DNA from 4 places in the Streptomyces sp. Edi2 genome. Region 1 is predicted to be linked to each of the others. Evidence: riboswitches for the same ligand, from Rfam matches in the RefSeq annotation. Region 1 holds a riboswitch; each other region holds the start of a gene.
What was found. A riboswitch is a leader RNA that binds a small molecule or an ion and turns the genes downstream of it on or off. The one in region 1 is predicted to bind cyclic di-AMP.
Positions count from the first base shown of each region.

Region 1 (5,606 bases):
CGAGCAGCCGCTGTACGGAGCGGGCCTCGGCGCGCTGCTCACGGCCACGCATCACGGCCATGGACTGCTCGGTCGGCTCGAGATCGAACTCCAGGCGGACCACACCGTCTTCGAAGGTGCGCTCGTGGGTGTAGCCGGCGTCCGTGAAGACCTTGATCATCTTGGAGTTCGCGGGGAGCACTTCGGCGGCGAACCGGCGGATGCCTCGCTCGCGGGCGACGGCCGCGATGTGCTCCAGGAGGGCGGAGGCCACGCCGCGGCCCTGGTGGGCGTCCTGGACGAGGAAGGCGACCTCGGCCTGGTCGTCCTCGGGGCTCTTGGCGGGCAGCCCCTGCTCGTTGATCCGGTCGTAGCGGACGGTGGCGATGAACTCGCCGCCGACGGTGGCGGCGAGCCCTACCCGGTCGATGTAGTCGTGGTGGGTGAAACGGTGCACATCGCGGTCGGACAGGCGCGGGTAGGGAGCGAAGAAGCGGTAGTACTTCGACTCGTCCGAGACCTGTTCGTAGAAGGAGACCAGCCGCTCGGCGTCGTCGGGGGTGATGGGGCGGATCCGCGCCGTGCCACCGTCACGCAGCACCACGTCGGCTTCCCAGTGGGTCGGGTACGCGTGGTCCTGCGGCTTCTGCATGCGGACAGCGTACGACCGGCCACCGACAACCGGCTCGGCGCGCGTACGCTCGGGGTGCGGGGCAAGCTGAGGATGCCGTACGGACGTACACTCCGGCGCTCCGGGCGGCCTGCCGGACCTCCCCTGGGGAGACCAATGGCCGCAAAAGACCAGGACACAGGACTGCCCAGCACTCCCGGCAGCGTGAGAGACTGGTCTAGACAACAGTCACGACTTTGAAGGGCAACACCATGGCAGAGCGCCGCGTCAATGTCGGTTGGGCCGAGGGCCTGCACGCCCGCCCCGCGTCGATCTTCGTCCGTGCGGCCACCGCCTCCGGCGTCCCCATGACGATCGCCAAGGCTGATGGCAACCCCGTCAACGCGGCCTCTATGCTCGCGGTCCTGGGCCTGGGTGCCCAGGGTGGTGAGGAGATCGTGCTGGCCTCCGACGCCGAGGGCGCCGAGGAAGCACTCGACCGTCTGGCCAAGCTCGTCGCCGAAGGCCTCGAGGAGCTTCCCGAGACCGTCTGAGCCCCCCAGGATTTGAGCTGCGGCGGCCCCGGATTGAGGAGACGGTTCCTTTATATCGGGAGCGCAAGAAAAAGCGTGCGCTATTCCATTCTTCAGACTCCACACCTATGGCAACACGCATGCCGGCGCAGCACCCATGGCGGCACACATGCACACTGAATACCGGCGGGGAGGAATACGCAATCTCACACCCCCGGGATCCCATTCCGCACTTCTTTGTATACGGGGCGATTGTTAAGGGCGGGCACGGGCCGTGTTGACGGGCGGTTTCGGATCCCTCACGCCTGTCTTGGCAGGGCGCCGGAGCCGGTACACCGGGAGTGAGCGCTCGACATGAGCCGCCATCAGGGCACGGGCCCGTTCCGCATCCCCCCGGGCCACCGCGTCCAGCACCGCGCCGTGTTCCTCCCACGACTCACTCGTGCGGGCGGGCAGTTCCACGGCATACATCCACTCGATCTTGCGCCGCAGCTGGGTCAGCAGCGCCGTCAGACTGGGGCTGCCGGCTGCCTGGGCCAGCGTCTCGTGGAACCAGTCGTCCAGTTGGCGCAGATCCGCCGGGCTGCCGTGACGCGCCCGCTCACGGCCGAGCCGTACCAGGCCGCGGAGCACCTTGAGGTGAGCCGGGCTACGGCGGACGGCCGCGCGGGCGGCCCCCAGCGGCTCCAACAGGGCGCGGACGTCGAGGAGATCGGCGGCATCCTGCTCGGTGGGCTCGGCGACGCAGGCGCCCGCGTGGTGGCGGGTGGTGACAAACCCTTCGGACTGCAGGGTTCGCAGCGCTTCACGGACCGGCACCCGGGAGACGCCGTACCGGGCCGCAAGGATCTCTTCGATCAGCCGGCTCCCCGGCGCCAGCGCACCGGAGACAATGTCATCGCGAATCGCCGTGCACACCGCATGAGCGGAAATATGGCCTCGCATCTTCCGTGCCTCCGCCGTAATCCCCTGGAAACGCCGCCGGTCGGCGACTTTTCCGTGACTCTATTCGACGGGAACGCCTTTTCGGCGGGCTCCGCTTATTCATGGAAATTTTTTGGCCGGAAGTTGGCCGGGAGGGGGACGGCGTATCCCTCTGCACACCGACCGCGGCGCCGGATACGCCGAAGCCCCGGCCGTGGGGCCGGGGCTTCGGCGGATGCTCGGTCCGGTGCCGCGCGGCCCGGTGAGGAGCGCGCTCAGGCGAGGCGGAAGGTCAGACGTTGACGCCGTGCGAGTGCAGGTACGCGACCGGGTCGATGTCCGAGCCGTAGTCGGCGCCGGTACGGGCCTCGAAGTGGAGGTGCGGGCCGGTGGCGTTGCCGGTGGCGCCGGAGAGGCCGATCTGCTGGCCCGGGGTGACGTGCTGGCCGACCGAGACGCCGAGCGACGACAGGTGACCGTACTGGGTGTACGTACCGTCGTTCATCTTGATCACGATGTTGTTGCCGTACGAGCCGCCCCAGCCGGCCTCGACGACGGTGCCCGTGCCGACGGCGTGGACGGAGGTGCCGGAGGCGGCGTGAAAGTCGATGCCGGTGTGGCTGCCCGAGGACCACAGGCCGCTGGAGGCCTTGTACGAGGTGGACACGTAGGAGTCGGCCACGGGGGCGACGAAGGTGTTGAGGCGCTTGCGCTCCGCCTCGCGGGCGGCGCGCTCCTTGGCCTTGCGGGCGGCCTCGACGCGCCGCTTGGCCTCCTCGGCCTGCTTCTTGGCCACGGCCTCGGCCTTCGCCTTCGCCGCCGCGGTCTCCGCTTCGGCCTGCTGCGCGTCGGCCTGGGCCGCGACGTGGTTGGCGAGCTCGTCACCGAGCACGACGGCGTGCTGCAGACCGGTGTCCTGGGTGCGGGCCTCGTCCGTGGCCGCCAGCGCCGGCGAGGCCACGGAGGCGACCACGCCGCCGGCCGCGAGGGTGGCTATGCCGGCGATGTGGCGGGTCGTCCGCACGGGGCGGCTCGTACGACGGTGCTTCCCGGTGGCACGGATGAACGCCATGTACTGGCTTGTCCTTTCCCTCCTTCTCGCCTACCGGGTTAGCTGACGGGTTCGGAGCAGGAAGGTCTCCTACGGGCTCCTCCGGAGGGGAGTCCGATTCACCCCAAGGGACTCTGGGTCCCCGGTTCCCCTGGCTCGCGCCGTACGGGGATTCGGCGATGACTGTCCGGTGCCACGGTTGTGGCGGACTTGTGACGAACAGCCGGACCGACGCTAAACGGGGCAACTTTCAATCGGCAAACAGATCCGCTTTTTTGTGCGGGATGCCACAAGAACCGAGGCACCGGCCGCAATAAACCGGACATACAGCAACTCCCGTGGCAGACCATCGCCACGGGAGTTGCTTTGTCGATATGTGACCTTCCGTCACACGGCGGTACTAGCCGCCGACGACTGTCACCTCACCGATGCCCAGCGCCTTGACGGGCTCGGCGATCTGCGCCGCATCGCCCACCAGGACCGTCACCAGCCGGTCCACGGGGAAGGCGTTCACGGCCGCCGCGGTCGCCTCGACCGTGCCGGTCTCCGCGAGGCGGACGTACAGCTGCGCCTGGAAGTCGTCCGGCAGGTGCTGCTCCACCTGGTCGGCGAGGGTGCCGGCAACGGCTGCCGCGGTCTCGTACTTCAGCGGCGCGACCCCGACGAGGTTCTGTACGGCGACATCCCGCTCGTCGTCCGTCAGCCCCTCTGCCGCGAGGGTGCGCAGCACGTTCCACAGGTCGTCGAGCGCCGGGACGGTGGAGGCGGTGTCCACCGACCCGCTGATGGCGAGCAGCGAGGCACCCGTGGCCCCCTCGGGGGACGTGGGAGCGGTGGAACGAAGCACCTGCCCGAAGGCACGCACCCCGTAGGTGTAGCCCTTCTCCTCGCGCAGCACACGGTCCAGACGGGAGGTGAGGGTGCCGCCCAGGCAGTACGTGCCGAGGACCTGCGCGGGCCACACCCGGTCGTGCCGGTCGGCGCCGATACGCCCGATGAGCAGCTGCGTCTGGACGGCGCCGGGGCGGTCCACGATCACCACGCGGCCGGTGTCATCGCCGACGATCGGCGAGGCCTTCAGCGGCTCGGCCGACGAGCCGCTCCACGCACCGAGCGTCTCGGCGAGCACGGCGTCCAGGTCGACCCCGGTGAAGTCACCGACGATGACGGCGGTGGCCGTGGCGGGCCGTACATGGGCGTCGTAGAAGGCGCGGACGGCCGCGGCATCGACGCGTCCGACGGTCTCCTCGGTGCCCTGGCGCGGCCGTGACATACGGGATGTGGCCGGGAACAGTTCCTTGGACAGCGCCATCGCCGCGCGCCGGGCCGGGTTGGCGAGCTCGTGCGGGATCTCGTCGAGACGGTTGCGCACCAGCCGCTCGACCTCGCTCTCCGGGAAGGCGGGCGTACGCAGCGCGTCGGCGAGCAGGACGAGTGCACGCGGCAGCCGGGACGCCGGCACCTCGAGGGAGACCCGTACACCGGGGTGGTCGGCGTGCGCGTCCAGGGTGGCGCCGCAGCGCTCCAGCTCGGCGGCGAACTCCTCCGCGTCGTGCTTGTCGGTGCCCTCGGACAGGGCGCGCGCCATGATCGTGGCGACGCCGTCCAGGCCCTCGGGCTCTGCCTCCAGCGGGGCGACGAGGTTGATCTCTACGGCGACGACCTGCTGGCCGGGGCGGTGGCTGGTCAGGAGGGTGAGCCCGTTGGGCAGTTGGCTGCGGTCGGGGGCCGGGAAGGCCCACGGCCTGGGCGCGCCGCCCTGGGGCTGCGGGTGAAAGTCCATGCTGCTCACGGGGGAATCGGCGTGGGTGGTGGCGTCGCTCACTGGTCCGCCTCCCCTTCCTCGGTGTCGGCGGCGTCGGTCGGCTCGGTGGGCTCGTAGACGAGCACCGCGCGGTTGTCGGGGCGCAGCCGGGCCTTGGCGACCGCCTGCACCTCCTCGGGAGTGATGTCCAGAACGCGCTGCACGGCGGTCAGCGCCAGCTGCGGGTCGCCGAACAGGACAGCGAAGCGGCACAGTTCGTCGGCGCGGCCGCTGACCGTGGCCAGCCGGTCCAGCCATTCGCGCTCCAGCTGGGCCTGTGCCCGCTCCATCTCCTCCGGGGTCGGTCCCTCAGCGGCGAAGCGGGCCAGCTCCTCGTCGACCGCGCGCTCGATGCCGGGGACCTCCACGCCGCCGGACGTCTTCACGTCCAGCCAGCCCAGCGAGGGTGCGCCGGCCAGCCGCAGCAGGCCGAAGCCGGCCGCCACGGCGCTGCGGTCGCGGCGCACCAGCCGGTTGTACAGGCGGGAGGACTCGCCGCCGCCCAGGACGGTCAGCGCGAGGTCGGCGGCGTCCGCCTCACGGGTGCCGTCGTGCGGCAGGCGGTAGGCCGCCATCAGGGCCCGGGCGGGCACGTCCTCCTCGACGACCTCGCGCAGCTCGCCGCCGATGACGTCGGGAAGCGTGCCGTCCCGCGGCGCCTGCTTGCCGTCGTGCGCGGGGATCGAGCCGAAGTACTTCTCGACC
Region 1 covers NZ_JBEJGX010000003.1:6,955,791-6,961,396, reverse strand. Annotated here, with positions in the region: gene ABR737_RS34020 (bifunctional acetate--CoA ligase family protein/GNAT family N-acetyltransferase) at 1-631, opposite strand, end outside; gene ABR737_RS34015 (HPr family phosphocarrier protein) at 862-1,143, shown strand; gene ABR737_RS34010 (GntR family transcriptional regulator) at 1,378-2,067, opposite strand; gene ABR737_RS34005 (M23 family metallopeptidase) at 2,339-3,118, opposite strand; cyclic di-AMP (ydaO/yuaA leader) riboswitch at 3,131-3,286, opposite strand; gene ABR737_RS34000 (M16 family metallopeptidase) at 3,498-4,880, opposite strand; gene ABR737_RS33995 (M16 family metallopeptidase) at 4,919-5,606, opposite strand, start outside.

Region 2 (5,606 bases), 2.8 Mb from region 1:
TCACCGTGACGTACTCCGTGGCCGTGCTCTCCTTGCCCCGCGCTCTCCCGGCCACCGCCTTCACCAGCAACCGACTGGTGCCGACCGGGCGGCAGAAGCGGCCCGCACTCCCGCGCACACCAGGCTGGCACAGGGACCTCAAAGAGATCGGCGCCCACCTCGTCGAGTGCTGCTCGGAGGATTCCGGCTTCGCAGCTCTTATCCACACGTCTGCCCTGGAGCGGGTCATGCACGACGCCCGGTTCGGTTGGCGCATCGAGGGGAGCCGCATGATCGGGTGGACGTACGGACGCAAAACCTACGAGGACCTTCTGTCCCTCGCCGAAACCGTCGCGGCCGTCATCGGCGAGTTCCCCGAACAGGTGTGGCGTTGGCCGGAGTGAGAAGGCCGGAGGTTCGCTGAGGGGCCACAGCCCCTGAGGTCAGGCCCCGAGCTCTCGACACGGTCTCTTCGGATCCGGTGACCGCGCCCGTCATGTTCAACCGCAGGGGTGGGCTGCGGGGCCGACCTGGGCCCCGCCGTGACCCGTCCGGCCCCGGACGATTCGCCGACCGGCGCCGTAGCGGAAACGCTGGGGACGTCGACGCGGCCGCCACCACGGTGCTCGTACGGACGGGCGGGAGTGGGAAGAGGCCGGTGCGGATGCTCCAGGACGAAGCGCGCCCCAGGGACGACGGAGGGCGACAGGTGCGCCGCGGCCGGCGGCCGGAGCTGTCCGGCCGTCGCCTGGTGCGTCTGCTTCCCGCCCTCCTGATCGCCGGGGGCCTCGCCGTCGGTGTCGTCACGCCGGCCGGCTACACGGCCGCCCCCTTCTTCTGCGCCGCCCCGCTGATCGCCGGGTCGCTCTCGTCCCTGCGCGGTACCGCCCTCACGGCCCTGGCCGCGGTGCTCGGCGAGATCTGGGCCGTCACCTATCGCGGCGCCATCGAGGACTACCAGGAGTCCGTGGCGGAGAGCGCCATGGTCTTCGTGGTCGCCCTGCTGGCCCTCGGCCTCAACCGGTTCGTCCGAAGGAGCGATGCCCACCTGGCCTCCGTACGGGACATCTCGGAGGCCGCCCAGCGCGCCGTACTGCCCACGCCACCCGAACGGCTCGCCGGCCTCGGCGTCGCCGCCCGCTACGTGGGTGCGCTGGCGGATGCCCGGATCGGCGGCGACCTCTATGCGGTGCAGGACACCCCGCACGGCGTACGGCTGATCGTCGGCGACGTACGGGGCAAGGGGCTGGAGGCGGTGGAGGCCGCGGTGATCGTCATCGGTGCCTTCCGCGAGGCGGCGGAGCAGGAGACGACGCTGGAGGCGGTGGCGGGCCGGCTGGAGCGGGCGCTGCAACGCGAGGGCGGACGGCGCGCGGGGCTCGACCAGTTCGAGGGGTTCACCACTGCCGTCCTCGCCGAGATCCCCGCCAACGGGCAGTCCGTGCTGCGCGTGCTCAACCGCGGCCATCCGTCCCCGCTGCTGCTCACCGTGGACGGCGGGCTGCGTGAGCTGGTGCCCGCGGTGCCGGCGCTGCCGCTCGGCATGAGCGAGGTGGCGAGCTGGCCGGACCGGTCGGACGAAACGTTCTTCCCCGCCGGCGCCCTGCTGCTCTTCTTCACCGACGGGGTGACCGAGGCCAGGGACCTGCTGGGCCGCTTCTACCAGCCGGCGAGCAGGCTGCGCGGCCGTCGTTTCCCGGGCCCGGACGCCCTCCTGGACACGCTCGTCGAGGATGTCGCACGGCATACGGGCGGCGCACCGGCCGACGATATGGCCCTGTTGGCGGTGCAGCGGCCGATGAGGACATGAGGCGGCGTAGCCCCGGCACGGCTCGCCATGCCCTGCGGCAGGCCGTGGAGCAGCTGCTACCGGCCGGCTAGTACGGCCGTTGCTACGGCCGCTGCTACGGCAGGCCCTACGCCACGCCCTCCGTCCCCGGGAGCCGGTGCAGGCTCTCACCGTGCGGGCCGGTGAGCGCGACCGGGCGCTCGTCCAGGGCGAGGGTCAGCAGCCGCGCGTCGTCCGGGTGCGGCGAACGGCGCGCCGGCGCGGGGATCCAGGGCAGGACGGAGGGGTGCTCGTGGGAGACCCAGTGCCCGCCGCCGGGCCGTCCGCGCAGCAGCGACCGTACGAGATACGCGAACTCCTCGCGGCGAGCGGGCGCGAGGCCGGCCAGCGCGGCGCTGTGGAAGATGACCAGCGTGGCCTCGGGCGGCGCCTCGGCGGCGAGCGCGGGCAGCTCGTGGAGCAGATCGCCGCGCACCATCCGTGGCCGCGGCGCCGGCCGCACCGCCTCGACGGCCGCGGACAGCCGTGCGGCGCGCTCCCCGTCGCCCGGCCATACGAGCGCCTGCAGCCAGCGCAGATCGTCCGGTTCGGCGGCCGGGTCGAGCGGGTCGAGACCGATACCGGCCCGCCAGACGATCCGAGGCATCCGGTCCCGGCCGGGCAGCTCGTCGGCCGTCCACCCCGTGCGGCACTCCAGCACCAGCGGACTCTCCGGCGCGCCCGCCTCTGCCACTGCCTCTGCCTCTGGCGCTGCCTCTGGCGCTGCCTCCGGCGCTGCCTCGGGGAGACGGGTGCCGCGTCCCCCGTCGTCCTCGTACCGGCACAGGTAGCGGTAGCGATAGCGGTCGGGATGCAGACACAGCCCCGCCGACGTGCCGACCTCCAGCAGCGCCAGCGGCTGCGGCAGGCGGGCGAGCAGCGGCAGCAGCGTCGCGCAGTGGGCCGGTTCATCGGTCCGGGACGAGCGCTGCATGATCACCGCACGCACCTCGTTCCAGTGCCGTACCGTCCACTCGCGCCAGCGGCCGTACGCCGTTTCGCCGCGCGGCCCCAGTTCGGCGTGCGGGCCGTCGAGATAGCGGACGGCGGCGAGCACGAGCTCCGGCTGCTGTGCGCCGCCGGCCGGCAGCGACCCCGACAGCAGATCGCAGAGCTCCGGATCCTGGCTGATCCGCGCGCTCAGCTCCTCGTGCGCCGCGGACCGCCCCCGCGCCTGACGCCAGGAGAACTCCCGGTACCGCTCCGCCAGCCCCCAGGTGCCGGCAACGGCGCGCGCGACGTGACGGGTGTTTCCGGTGTTCCCGACGTTGACGGCCATGATCCGACGTTACTGCTCTCACGTTCCGTAACCGAGGGGCACCCCTCCGCATAACAACTGGTGCACAATCGCCGCGAGATCGTTTAGGGGTGGGCGGTCAACTCGCCCGGTTTGTGGCCGTGCTGGCCGAAAAAGTCCCCACCAGAGCTCCCGCGAAGCCGCTACGAAATCCCGGGAAGGCTTGGAATTCGCCTGCGTTCTCTATTACTGTCCGATAACGCAGCGCGGTCGTCCCAGCCGTCGCAAGAGGCGGCACCGTGCGCAGACGCCGAATCCCGCACGCGCTTTTCACGCACCTCCAGCACCTCGAACTGCACCAAGGGAACCGGGGAACCACTTCCTTGGGGTGAATCGGACGCTCTCCGCCAGCGGGCGCCCGTAGGAGACCTTCCTGCTCCGAACCCGTCAGCTAACCCGGTAGGCGAGAAGGAAGGAAAGGAGAGCGCCCCCGTGGCGTCCAACAAGCCTGCCCCCGAGGGTCCGTCCGCCTACGACCTCGATGACCGAGGCGCCTTCCCGGGCCCCGGTGATGCGGACAACATCAACGACGGACCGTGGGAGGAATGGAATCCCACCGAGGATTCCGTCCGCTCGGTCCGCGGCAAGCACCGGGTGGCCAAGCAGCGTGGCGGCGGGCTCGCCCGCGGTGGCACGGTCCTGGGCGTCGGCGTCATCGCGGCGGTCGGTGCCGGCGGAATGGCCACGGCCGAGGGCCGCCCTCCGGTTCCGATCTCGATGCCCGACGTCGGCGGAATGGCCGACGACCTCGCCGACAAGCTGCCGGACGCCAAGTCGCTCCCCGGCGTCGGTGACCTCATATCGGACGCGGGCACGGACTCGGACGCGGATGCGGCCTCGGGCCCGGACTCCGCCGCGGCCGGCAACGCGGCCCCGGGAGCCGGAACGGACGAGGCGGCCACTCCGGCCGCCACCGGGCCCTTCACCCAGGTCACCCGGACGGGCTCGGGCGCGGACGTCGGCGAGGCGCTGCGCAGCCGCATCCTCCAGCAGGCCGACGCGCAGCAGGGCGCCGCCGAGCAGGAGGCCCGTGAGGCCGCCGAGCACGCCGCTTTCCAGACAGCCGAGAAGGCAGCCGACGCCCACCAGAAGTCGGCCGAAAAGGCCGCAGCAGCCAAGAAGGCGGCCGAGTTGGAGGCCAAGCGCGAGGCCGAAGAAGCGGCCCGTCAGAAGGCGGAGGCCGCCCGCCTCGCCAAGCTCGCGAAGAACTTCATCGCTCCCGTCTCCTCGTTCACGCTCACCGCGAGCTTCGGCCAGGCCGGCGACCGCTGGGCCGCGGACCACACCGGGCAGGACTTCGCCGCGCCGACCGGCACTCCCGTCAAGGCCGTGCACTCCGGCACCATCACCCAGGCCGGCTGGGCCGGCTCGTACGGCTACCGCATCGTCCTCACCCTCGACGACGGCACCGAACTCTGGTTCTGCCATCTGTCCTCGATGGTGAAGACCTCCGGCAAGGTCAGCACCGGCGATGTCATCGGCCGCGTCGGCGCCACCGGCAATGTCACCGGCCCGCACCTCCACCTGGAGGTGCGCCCCGACGCCGGCGATCCGATAGACCCCATGCCGTGGCTGCGCGATCACGGCATCGACGTGTGACGCATGGTCTTCGGCGTGTGACGCGGGGCATCGGCGTGTGACGCGCCACCGGCGTGCGCGGTACGGCATCGGCGTGTGCGGTACGGCATCGGCGTGTGACGCGCCACCGGCGTGTGCGGTACGGCACCGGTGTGTGACACATGGCCCCAACGGGCGTATGCCGGACGGAAGTTGGCGTCCGGGGGCGTCGCGGGGCGCCGGAGGCGTCCGGGGGAGCGGAAGGAATAACTCCGCTCCCCCGGACGTTGCCACCACACATGACCGCGACACACACCCCCCGAAATCGTCAGTCCCTCGGCTCGCTCTCGGTCTCCCCGCTGTCGCTCGGCGGCAACGTCTTCGGCTGGACGGCCGACGAGAGCGAATCCTTCGCCGTGCTCGATGCCTACGTCGCGGGTGGCGGCAACTTCATCGACACCGCCGACGTCTACTCGGCCTGGGTCCCCGGCAACAAGGGCGGCGAATCCGAGACCGTCCTCGGCAACTGGCTGGCCGCCCGCGGCAACCGCGACGAGGTCGTCATCGCCACCAAGGTCGGTGCCCACCCGGACTTCAAGGGCCTGTCCGCCGCCACCATCAAGTCCGCGGTCGATCTCTCCCTCTCCCGTCTGCGCACCGACTACATCGACCTCTACTACACCCACTACGACGACGAATCGGTCGAGGTCGGGGAGTTCCTTACCGCCCTCGACGACCTCGTCCGGGCCGGCAAGGTCCGCGAGATCGCCGCGTCCAACATCTCGGCGAAGCGCCTGGAGGAGTCCCTGGCCTTCTCCGCCCGCGAGGGCCTGGCCCGCTACGTCGCCCTCCAGCCGCACTACAACCTGGTCTCCCGCGACACCTACGAGGGCGAACTCGCCGACGCAGCCGCCCGCCACGGCCTCGCCGCGGTCCCGTACTACG
Region 2 covers NZ_JBEJGX010000003.1:4,140,672-4,146,277, reverse strand. Annotated here, with positions in the region: gene ABR737_RS21575 (hypothetical protein) at 1-383, shown strand, start outside; gene ABR737_RS21570 (PP2C family protein-serine/threonine phosphatase) at 644-1,789, shown strand; gene ABR737_RS21565 (DUF2332 family protein) at 1,896-3,086, opposite strand; cyclic di-AMP (ydaO/yuaA leader) riboswitch at 3,379-3,525, shown strand; gene ABR737_RS21560 (M23 family metallopeptidase) at 3,537-4,703, shown strand; gene ABR737_RS21555 (aldo/keto reductase) at 4,961-5,606, shown strand, end outside.
Region 2: another riboswitch for cyclic di-AMP. It lies ahead of ABR737_RS21560 (M23 family metallopeptidase); the one in region 1 lies ahead of ABR737_RS34005 (M23 family metallopeptidase).

Region 3 (5,606 bases), 1.4 Mb from region 1:
ATCCCCGTCACCCGGCCCGCGCTGCCCCCGTTACAGCTTCTCCACCGGCGCATACCGCAGCAGCAGCCGCTTCGGCTTCTCGCCGCCGAAGTCGATCGTCGCCTCGGCGTTGTCGCCGCTGCCCTTGACGCCGACGACCGTGCCGAGCCCGAAGCTGTCGTGGGTGACACGGTCGCCGATGGTCAGGGAGACCACCGGACGGTCGCCGGCGCGGCGGGTCGCGAAGCCGCTGGGGCCCTTGGCGCGCGACGACGAGAGCGTGGAGCCGAAGCCGCCGCCTCCGCCCGCCGACAGGCCGCCCATGGACGCGGACGGCGTCGCCGGGCCCGTGCGCTTCCACTCCAGGTGGTCGGCCGGGATCTCCTCCAGGAACCGGGAGGGCGGGTTGTACGAGGGCTGGCCCCAGGCGCTGCGCATCGTCGAGCGGGTGACGTAGAGCCGCTCGCGGGCGCGGGTGATGCCGACATAGGCCAGCCGGCGCTCCTCCTCCAGCTCCTTGGTCTGGCCCAGCGAGCGCATATGCGGGAAGACGCCGTCCTCCAGGCCGGTCAGGAAGACGGTCGGGAACTCCAGGCCCTTGGCGGTGTGCAGCGTCATCAGCGTGATCACGCCGCTGCCCTCCTCGTCCTCGTCCGGGATCTGGTCGGAGTCGGCGACCAGCGCGACCTGCTCCAGGAAGTCGGAGAGCGTGCCCGGATTGTCCTCGCCACGGTCCTGCTCGAACTCCAGGGCCACGGCGGCGAGTTCCTGGAGGTTTTCGATCCGGGTCTCGTCCTGGGGGTCGGTGGAGGCCTGGAGTTCGGCGAGGTAGCCCGTACGCTCCAGGACCGCTTCCAGGATCGTGGCGGGTCCGGCGCCGGACTCGACGATGGTGCGCAGCTCCTCCATGAGGACGTTGAAGCGCTTGACGGCGTTGGCGGACCGGGCCGCCATGCCGTACGCCTCGTCGACCCGGCGCAGCGCCTGCGGGAAGGTGATCTTCTCGCGCAGCGACAGGGCGTCGATCATCGCCTCGGCGCGGTCGCCGATGCCGCGCTTGGGGACGTTCAGGATGCGGCGGAGCGGGACGGTGTCCTCGGGGTTGCTGAGCACCCGCAGATAGGCGAGGACATCGCGGACCTCCTTGCGCTCGTAGAAGCGCACCCCGCCGACGACCTTGTAGGGCAGTCCGACCCGGATGAAGATCTCTTCGAAGACGCGGGACTGGGCGTTGGTGCGGTAGAAGACCGCGACCTCGGCGGCCTTGGCGTCACCGGCGTCGGTCAGCCGGTCGATCTCGTCGGCGACGAACTGCGCCTCGTCGTGCTCGGTGTCGGCGACATAGCCGGTGATCTTGGGGCCGGCGCCGGCGTCGGTCCAGAGGTTCTTGGGGCGGCGGTTCTCATTGCGCTCGATGACGGCGTTGGCGGCGGACAGGATGGTCTGCGAGGAGCGGTAGTTCTGCTCCAGCAGGATCGTGGTCGCGTCCGGGTAGTCCTCCTCGAACTGGAGGATGTTGCGGATCGTGGCGCCGCGGAAGGCGTAGATCGACTGGTCGGCGTCACCGACGACGCACAGCTCGGCCGCGGGCATCTCGGCCGTGCCGGGGCCGACCAGTTCACGCACGAGGGTGTACTGGGCGTGGTTGGTGTCCTGGTACTCGTCGACGAGGACATGGCGGAAGCGCCGGCGGTAGTGCTCGGCGACGTCCGGGAAGGCCTGGAGCAGATTGACCGTCGTCATGATGATGTCGTCGAAGTCCAGGGCGTTGGCCTCGCGCAGCCGCGCCTGGTACATCGCATACGCCTCGGCCAGCGTCTTCTCAAATCCGTCGGCGGCCGTCCCCGCGAAGGTCTCCTCGTCGATGAGCTCGTTCTTGAGGTTGGAGATCTTCGCGCTGAAGGACTTGGGCGGGTAGCGCTTGGGGTCCAGGTCCAGATCGCGGCAGACCAGGGCCATCAGGCGCTTGGAGTCGGCGGCGTCGTAGATGGAGAAGGAGGAGGTGAAGCCCAACTGCTTGGACTCGCGGCGCAGGATGCGGACGCAGGCGCTGTGGAAGGTGGAGACCCACATGGCGTTGGCGCGCGGGCCGACCAGCTCCTCGACGCGCTCCTTCATCTCGCCGGCGGCCTTGTTCGTGAACGTGATCGCGAGGATCTGGCCGGGGTGGACATGGCGCTCGGCGAGCAGATGAGCGATGCGGTGGGTGAGCACCCGGGTCTTGCCGGAGCCGGCACCGGCGACGATCAGCAGCGGGCCGCCCGTGTGCACCACGGCGGCCTTCTGCTCGTCGTTGAGCCCTTCCAGCAGCGTCGCCGGGTCGAGGGCGGGGCGGGCGGCACCGTCGCGGTAATACGCCTCTCTGGGCGGGGGCGCGTCGAACCTCCCGCCGAAGAGGTCGGCAGGGATCTCCTCGGGGGCCGGGCCGTGCTCGTCCTCGGGGGGCGGAGGGGGTTCCTCCTCGCCCTTGTGGCCGAGGTCCGCCAGGAAGCTGTCGTCAAAGAGGCTGCTCATCGCCCACCGAGTCTAGGCGGCCGCACTGACAGCCCGCGGCCCAGTAGCCGATTGCGGCCCGCTTTCGCCGCGGGCGGTGGCACCGCGGCAGGTCAGGCGTCCGGGGCGCTCGCAAACCGGTCGGCGGCTCGTCTACCCGAATCCGACATCTGCCATGACAACCCCCGCATCGCGTTCAGGTCACAAAAAGGTTTCGGGCATATCGAACATCAGCCTTCACAGGAGCCACACGAGTTGGCTAACGTCCTCGCTCAGGCAGCCCGCCTCCCCGTGGACGACAGCGTCCGCACGGGCCGCCCACGCCGAGTCCGGCCCTGCCTTCGGGCACCCGGAGCCGGGGACCCACCAGCACCACCGGGGTGAATCGATCCGGACAGCCGTCGCCAGCGGAGATCCGGACCGTAGGGCAAGCCTTCCGTCAGCGACACCGCCCGAACCCGACAGCTAACCCGGTAGGCGGTCCACGGAAGGAGTCGCCGGCCTTGGCGTCGCATCGCAAGCCGCGCACCAGCATTCTCACCTCGCCCGGAGGACGGCGTACGGCGGTCGGGCTCACCACCGCCGCCCTCGCCTCGGCCACGCTGCTCTCGCAGTCCGCCGACGCGGCCCCCCGGGCGCCCAAACCCAGCATCGAAGAGGTCAAACAGAAGGTCGACGGCCTCTACCACCAGGCCGAGGTGGCCACCCAGAAGTACAACGCCGCCAAGGAGCACGCCGACGGCCAGCGGGACCGCGTCGACGGCCTGCTCGACGCCGCCGCCAAGAGGGCCGAGAAGATGAACGAGGCCCGGCGCCGGCTGGGCACCTTCGCCGCGGCGCAGTACCGCACCGGCGGCATGAACCCGACGGCGCAGCTGATGCTCGCCAAGGACCCGCAGCAGTTCTTCGACCGCAGCCACCTCATGGAGCGGCTGACCGGGCGCCAGAAGGAGGCCGTCTCCGACTACCAGGAGCAGCAGGCCGCGGCCGCCCGGCAGCGGGCGGAGGCGACCCGCGACCTGGAGCGGCTGCAGACGTCGCAGGCCTCGCTCAAGGAGTCCAAGCAGTCCGTCCAGCAGAAGCTGACCGAGGCCCGGCAGCTGCTGTCCCGGCTGACCGCCCAAGAGAAGGCGCGGCTGGCGGAACTGGAACGCCAGAAGGAGGCGGCGGCCAAGCGCAAGGCCGAGGAGGCGGCCCGCAAGCAGCAGGAGCGCGAGCGCCGGCAGCAGCACGACGGGGGCGGCCCGTCCGGCGGCCAGACCGGCGGCGGCTCCGACAACGGCGGCTCGACCGGGGGTTCGTCCTCCGCCCAGGCCGAGAAGGCGCTCGCCTTCGCCCGCTCCCAGATGGGCAAGCCGTATGTGTGGGGCGCGACCGGGCCCAGCTCGTACGACTGCTCGGGACTGACCCAGGCGGCGTGGAAGGCGGCCGGCGTCAAGCTGCCGCGGACCACCTGGGACCAGGTCAAGACCGGCCAGCGGGTCGCCACCAAGGACCTCAAGCCCGGTGACCTGGTCTTCTTCTATGACGACATCAGCCATGTCGGCATGTACATAGGCGGCGGCAAGATGATCCACGCCCCGCACCCGGGCGCCAATGTCCGGGAGGAGTCGATCTACTACATGCCGATCTACGGGAGCGTCCGCCCGGGCTGAGGCCCGGCCTTCGCTTCCCCGCCAGACCACCCCCCATGGCCACCCCCCACGGCCACCCCCCACACGCCACCGCGCGGCCGTCGCCTCCCCTCTGAGGAGTGCGACGACCGCGCGGTGTGCCGTTGAGGGGCCTGTGCGTCGGCGCCCGGAGCCCTGCTCGCGGGGGCACGTCGCTGTGGCCGGCGGCCGGAGCCCTGCCACGGGGTGCCGCCGCCCTGGCCTGCGCCCCGAGCCCGGCTCGCGGGGCGTCCGCCGTTCCGCTCAGGTCCAGAGCACGGCGATGAAGATGTTGGCCACCGTCAGCGCACCGACCGCGCCGAAGAGCGGCGGGGCGATCTTCTCGTCGTCCCGCTTGACGTAGACCAGCGCCAGGATGACCACCAGAACGGCCATCTTGATGCCGAGCTTGATGGTGTTGAGGCTGTGGCCCTCGGCCTGGTTGAGGCCGACCAGCACGATGCCGGTGACCAGCATCGTCAGCGCGCCGTGCAGCATCGCCGGCACGAAACGGGCGGTGCCCGCGCCCATCGCCTTCATCTGGGTCAGGAAGCCGCCCAGCAGGGAGGCGATGCCGATGATGTGCAGGCCGACGAAGAGATTGATTACTACGTCCATAGTGCTGGATCGTAGCCGCCGCATAGCACGGCCCTTCAGGCAGGGCGCCCACAATCGCCGCTTCGGTCAGGCCGGGCCCGGTCCCGGCCGCGTGGCCGTGGCGCCATGGTCACCCGCGCACCACCCCCGGTCGAAAGCGAACAATCCCGGGCAAGTGGACTCATCACCGCAACACCCAGGCTTAGCGTCCTCCTCCAGGCGGTCGACTCCCCGCCCTCGCCGGCCTCCCACCGGCGTCCTGTCGGCCGCCCCGCCGTGAGGTGCGACGGCGGTCCGTTCCCTCGTGACGGACCGCCGCCGGGCCCGCGGGCACCAAGGGAAGGAAGTGACGGCCACCGTGGCCTCGCACCGCAAGCCGCGGCAGCATCCGCTCGCCGCGCTCACCGGCGGCGCACGCAGCGCACGCACCGCCCGCACGGCCGCCACCCTGGCCCTGGCGGGTGCCGCCACCGCCACCGGCTTCGCTCCGGCGGAGGCGGAAGCCGCCACCGCCGCCCCGGTCACCGCCGTTGCCGACGGCGCCGGCCAGGCCGCTCACCGGCTCACCCCCGACCGGGTCAAGGACCGGGTCAACGCGCTGTACCAGGAGGCAGAGGTGGCCACGCAGAGCTACAACGGCGCGAAGGAAGCCGCCGGCGCCGCACGCGAGGAGCTGAGCAGGCTGCAGGACGAGGCCGCCCGCCGAACCGCGGAACTGAACGCCGCCCGCAGCGAGCTGGGCACCGTGGCCGCGAGCCAGTACCGCTCCGGCGGCGTCGACCCGACCGTACGGCTGCTGCTCTCCGCGGACCCGCAGCGCTATCTGGACGGCGCCGCGGTCCTGGAACGGGCGGGCAGCCACCAGGCGACCGCGGTGGCCGGGTA
Region 3 covers NZ_JBEJGX010000003.1:5,572,309-5,577,914, reverse strand. Annotated here, with positions in the region: gene pcrA (DNA helicase PcrA) at 31-2,493, opposite strand; cyclic di-AMP (ydaO/yuaA leader) riboswitch at 2,784-2,967, shown strand; gene ABR737_RS27980 (C40 family peptidase) at 2,976-4,127, shown strand; gene ABR737_RS27975 (hypothetical protein) at 4,389-4,742, opposite strand; gene ABR737_RS27970 (C40 family peptidase) at 5,068-5,606, shown strand, end outside.
Region 3: another riboswitch for cyclic di-AMP. It lies ahead of ABR737_RS27980 (C40 family peptidase); the one in region 1 lies ahead of ABR737_RS34005 (M23 family metallopeptidase).

Region 4 (5,606 bases), 3.4 Mb from region 1:
CCTCGAAGAGCGGGTCCTCGATGGAGACCAGCGGGTAGGCCGCGACCAGCTCCTCGTAGTACTCGGTCATCTCGGCGGCCGAGCGGTCCTTGCCCTCGAACTGGTACTTGCCGTCCTTGTAGAACTCGGAGGCGGCGACGTCCAGCGCGAGCGCGATGTCCTGGCCGGGGGCGTAACCGGCCTGCTTGACGGCCTCCAGGATGAGGTCCAGGGCCTCGCGGTTGGAGCCCAGGTTCGGGGCGAAGCCGCCCTCGTCACCGAGGCCGGTGGACAGGCCGCGCTCCTTCAGGACCTTCTTGAGGGTGTGGTAGACCTCGGCGCCCCAGCGCAGCGCCTCGGAGAAGGACTCCGCGCCGATCGGGGCGATCATGAACTCCTGGATGTCCACGTTGGAGTCGGCGTGCGAGCCGCCGTTCAGGATGTTCATCATCGGAACGGGCAGCACGTGCGCGTTCGGGCCGCCGAGGTAGCGGAACAGCGGGAGGTCGCTGGCCTCGGAGGCGGCGTGCGCGACGGCGAGGGAGACGCCGAGGATGGCGTTGGCGCCGAGGGAGCCCTTGTTGTCGGTGGCGTCCAGGTCGAACATGGCCTGGTCGATCAGCCGCTGCTCGGTGGCGTCGTAGCCGACGAGCTCCGGGCCGATCTGCTCGATGACGGCCAGGACGGCCTTCTCCACGCCCTTGCCCAGGTAGCGGTTCGGGTCGCCGTCACGAAGCTCGATGGCCTCGAAGGCGCCGGTGGAGGCGCCGGACGGCACGGCGGCACGGCCGGTGCTGCCGTCGTCGAGGCCGACCTCGACCTCGACCGTGGGATTACCTCGCGAGTCGAGAATTTCGCGGGCTACGACGACGTCGATCGACGGCACGTTGTCTCCTTCGTGGGTGTCTGGCGTTCTGCGCATGAGCCTAACGGCCCCGGGTGCGTCAGCCTGCCCTTGGCCCGCTCCGTGGGACGGAACGGCCCGGAATGCTTCTCAAAAGCCCAATTAGCGGGGCATTTACGGCATTGTTCGCCGAACGGGGAAAAACCTGGAAAGGTGCCGGTCACCGGCGTGCGGCCGCCCCGACTGCGGCGGGCCCGGGCGCGGCGCCGGACGAGAAAAGCCCCGCCGCGACGCGCTCGGGGGAAGGGCGCGCCGGGCGGGGCGGTCTCACAGGGAAGCCGGTCTCACACAGGAAGGGGGCCCGCCGCTCGAGCCCGCCCGGTCCCGGTGAGGGGAGGCTCAGACGTTGAGCTTCTGACCCGGGAAGATCAGGTTCGGGTTGCCGCCGATGACCGACTTGTTGGCCTTGTACACGGACTTCCAGTCGCTGCCGTGCGCCTTGGCGATCTTGGCGAGGGTGTCGCCCGCCTTGACGGTGTAGTTGCCGTGGCCCATGGACTTGCGCTCGGTCGAGCGCGAGGCGTGCTGCTCGGGGGCGGCCGGGGCCTTCTTCGTCTCGGCCTTCGCGGAGCCCTGGTCCTGCTGGGGCGCGGACTTGGTCTGCGCGGAGCCGGAGGTGTCGACGTCGGCCGCGGGGCCGCCGGAGGTCAGGTTGCCGGCGCCGGCGCAGGACCAGGCGCCCGGGCCCTGGATGGCGAGGAGCTTCTCGGCGGCGGCGATCTGCTGGGACTTGCTGGCCAGGTCGGCACGCGCGGCGTACTTGGTGCCACCGGCGGCGGCCCAGCTGGAGTTGGAGAACTGCAGGCCACCGTAGTAGCCGTTACCGGTGTTGATCGACCAGTTGCCGCCGGACTCGCACTGGGCGACCTTGTCCCAGGTGGAGACGGAGGCGGCGGAGGCGGAGGTGGCACCCATCAGCGGGACGGCCACGGCAGCGCCGGCGATGCCGGCGAGGGTGGCGACGCGGACGGCCTTGGACGGACGGCGGTGCTTGCCCTTGATGATCAGCATGGCTGGTTCGTTTCCTCACCGACGCCTACGAGGTGAGCTGTCGGGTTCGGGCTGTGAGAATCGCCCGGCCGTGTGCGCGTGGCGCACGCGGCTTCACCCCAAGCCGGTTGACCCGCTTTCACGGGCGGGGCCGGCACTTACCTTGGTTCCCCCGCTCCTGCCTTCGGCGCTTGCGCGTCAAGTGCCTCCGATCACCGGCAGGACTCGGCGTGTGATCAAAGGGCCCGCTTTGGCGAGCGGTCCTGACGTTAAGCAGTAATGGGCTTGGGGTTCAAACCCCACCATCTGAACCAAGTTGACCGCTTTTGATCACGAGCGGGTCACATTCCCGCAGGTGAACCCCGGTTTGCCGAGGCGGCACACACCGGGGTTCATCCGAGTCAACGAGACCCTTGTCTCACTTTCCCAAAAGCGGTCGAACGGCGGCGAATTACCCCGCGGAGTGCCCGAGGTCGAGCAGTTGGCCCGGCTTGATCAGGTCCGCGTCAGAGCCGATGACGTCCTCGTTGCGGTCGTAGAGGGCCGTCCAGCCGCCGGACAACCGGTGGGCCGAGGCGATGGCTGACAGCGTGTCACCGGGGCGCACGGTGTAGTCGCCGTCGGCCGCCGGGCCGGTGCGCTCGGCGTCACCACGCGAGGCGTGCCGGCCGCCGGAGGACCTGCCGCCGCCGTCGGCACCCTCGTCGCCCGCACCGCCACGGTGCTTGCCCTTCGCGGGCGTCTCCCGCGGCGTACCGGTGGTGTCCGTGCGGCTGCCGCCGTCGGACGGGTCACCGGAGGGCTCGTCGGAGGGCTCGCCGGACTGCGACGGGTCATCGGACGGATCGGCGGACGGACCGGTGGACGGGTCGTCGGCCCGGTCGCCCGGCGTCGCCGGGTCGGAGGCCCCGTCGCCGGGCTCGTGCGTGCCGGCGGAGTCCGAGGCGTCGGGCGACGGCGTCGGATCGGACGGCTCGTCGCCGGGCCGGTCGTGCGTCCCGGCGGAGTCCGAGGCGTCAGGGGTGCCGGACGGGTCGGAGGAGCCGGACGAGTCCCAGGGGTCCGGGGAGCCGCCGTCGTCCGACGGGGCGGGCGAGGGAGTGGCGGTGCTGCCCGGGTCGACCTCCGGCGCCTGGCCGTCCTTGGTCAGGCCGGCGCTCACCGCGCAGCTGGACCAGACGTCCGGGCCGCGGTGGTCGAGGATCGACTCGGCCACCGCGATCTGCTGGGAGCGACTGGCGAGGTCGGGGCGCGAGGCGTAGGCCGAGCCGCCGTAGCTGTCCCACATCTCCTGAGTGAGCTGCAGCCCGCCGTAGTAGCTGTTGCCCGAAGCCGCGCTCCAGACGCCACCGGTCTCACACTGGGCGACCTTGTCCCAGGTCGCGGTGTCGGCGGCGTGGGCGCCACTCGCGGCGAGCAGTGGCAGGGCGAAACCTGCGCCGGTCACTCCCGCCGTGACAAAGATGGCCGGTGCCTGGCGGGGTCGACGATGTCGGCCGTTCCCGGAACGCATGCGGATGCCTTTCGCGCGGCGGTTGAGTTGTACGACGAGCTCTGCGAGCTGCTCGACGGGTACCCGCCCGGCCGACGCGCACGAGGCGCACCGTCACACCGGTCCCCCACATCACCGCTTCGGCCGATCGGGTGAAGCCCGTCGATCGTCGGTGGAAAGGTAGCCGGGGTCACGGGTAGTCACAAGTCGGTGTAGTGCAGATCACGCGAAGGTCACGCGCCTGACTCTCTGTCACTTTTGCCCTTGTTGCTGGTCAGGGCGTTCGGGCGGGAACTCCACCGGCAGCGACCGCAGTCCGCGCATGATGAGCCCGCCACGCCAGCGCAAGGCGTCCGGTTCCACGGCGAGCCGGAGGTCCGGGAGCCGGGTCAGCAGCGTCGTCAGAGCGGCCTGTCCTTCGAGCCGGGCGAGCGGCGCGCCGAGGCAGTAGTGGATGCCGTGCCCGTACCCCAGGTGCTGGTTGTCACGACGGGTCAGATCCAGGACGTCCGGCTCGGCGAAGCGTGCCGGATCGCGGTCGGCGGCGGCCAGCACCACCAGGACCGGGTCGCCCTTCGCGATCCGCTGCCCGCCCAGGGTCAGCTCCTGCGTCGCGAACCGCCAGGTCGCCAGCTCCACGGGGCCGTCGTAACGGAGCAGTTCCTCGATGCCGGTGGTCAGCAGATCGGTGTCGCCCGCCGTGATCGACTTCTGCAGCAGCTCGCGCTGGGCCGGGTGGCGCAGCAGGGCGTAGATCCCGTTGCCGATCAGGTTCACGGTCGTCTCGAAACCGGCGAACAGCAAGATAAAGGCCATCGCGGCGGCCTCGTTCTCGGTGAGGTGTTCGCCGTGGTCGGAGGCCCGGATCAGGCCGGAGATCAGATCCTCGTCCGCCTCCGCGGTGTCCCCCAGCGACTCGCGCTTACGGCGGATCAGCTCGGCGAGATAGCCGCGCATCTTCTTCACGGACCGGGCGACGCCGCCGCGCGGCCCCCCGCCGTGCCGGATCATCATGCCCGCCCAGTCGCGGAAGTCGTCCTGGTCCTCGCGCGGCACCCCCAGCAGATCGCAGATCGCGTAGATGGGCAGCGGGAAGGCGAACTCATGGATGAGGTCGGCCTCGCCCTTCGCCGCGAACCGGTCGATGAGGTGGTCGGTCAGCTCCTGGACGCGCGGGGCGAAGGCGGCCACCCGGCGCGGGGTGAAGGCCTTCGAGACCAGCCGGCGCAGCCGGGTGTGGTCCGGGGGGTCGATGTTGAGCAGATGCGTCATCAGGTTGGCGCTGCGTTCACCGGGGATCCCGACCTTGCCCTTGCCGTGCGCGGCCTCGCTGTGGTGCACCGGGTTCTTCGACAGCCGGCCGTCGGCGAGCGCCTGCCGCGCCTCGGTGTAGCGGGTCACCAGCCAGGCCTCGACGCCACTGGGCAGCTCGGTCCGGTGCACCGGCGCATGCTCCCGCAGCCAGGCGTACGCGGGGTAGGGGTCGGCGGCGAACTCCCAGGTGAACAGGGCGGGGGCGGGCGCGGGGGTGGGGGCGGCGGGGCAGCCTGCAAGGGCGTCGTCGGAGGTGGGAGACGGGCCCGCGGGGGCGTCGGGAGCGGGGCAACCCGCGGAAGCAGGGACATCCGGGGCGGGGTGGCCCGCGGGGTCATCGGAAGCGGGGCAACCCGCGGAAGCAGGGACATCCGGGGCGGGGCGGTCCGCTGGGGCGTCGGGGACGGGCCGGTCCGCGGAGGCGTCGGCATCGGGGGCGTCGGGCTTGTCGTGCACCTTCCGACCGTAACCGTTGGGCACACCGTGGTGCGCCCGCGCGCCGTCCGGCCCCCACCGCACCCCCGCCGCACCCCGCCGCACCCCAGCGCGCTACCCCGGATCCACCCCCAGCCCCGTCAGGAACGCCACGGCCGCCGGCGACGGGCCGAGACCGCTCCACACCACCCGCTCGGTGCGCTCGGGCGCCGGCCGCACCCGCACGATGTGCAGCCCGCCCAGCTCGGCGGCGATGGCCTCCGGCACCATCCCGACGCCCAGGCCCGCCCGCACCAGCTTCGCCAGGAACTCGACGGTGGTCACCTCGAACGCCACCTCCGACGTCAGCCCCGCCGCACGGAACGCCTCATCGCGCTGCCTGCGGGCCGCGGACCCGGCCGTGAAGTCGACGAACGTCTCCCGCGCCATCCGCGACAGCGTGGTCCACTCCCGCTCCGCCAGCGGATGCCCCGGCGGCACCACGGCGACCAG
Region 4 covers NZ_JBEJGX010000003.1:3,546,582-3,552,187, forward strand. Annotated here, with positions in the region: gene eno (phosphopyruvate hydratase) at 1-865, opposite strand, end outside; gene ABR737_RS18875 (transglycosylase family protein) at 1,223-1,894, opposite strand; cyclic di-AMP (ydaO/yuaA leader) riboswitch at 1,902-2,073, opposite strand; gene ABR737_RS18880 (transglycosylase family protein) at 2,325-3,320, opposite strand; gene ABR737_RS18885 (cytochrome P450 family protein) at 3,618-4,874, opposite strand; gene ABR737_RS18890 (LysR family transcriptional regulator) at 5,229-5,606, opposite strand, start outside.
Region 4: another riboswitch for cyclic di-AMP. It lies ahead of ABR737_RS18875 (transglycosylase family protein); the one in region 1 lies ahead of ABR737_RS34005 (M23 family metallopeptidase).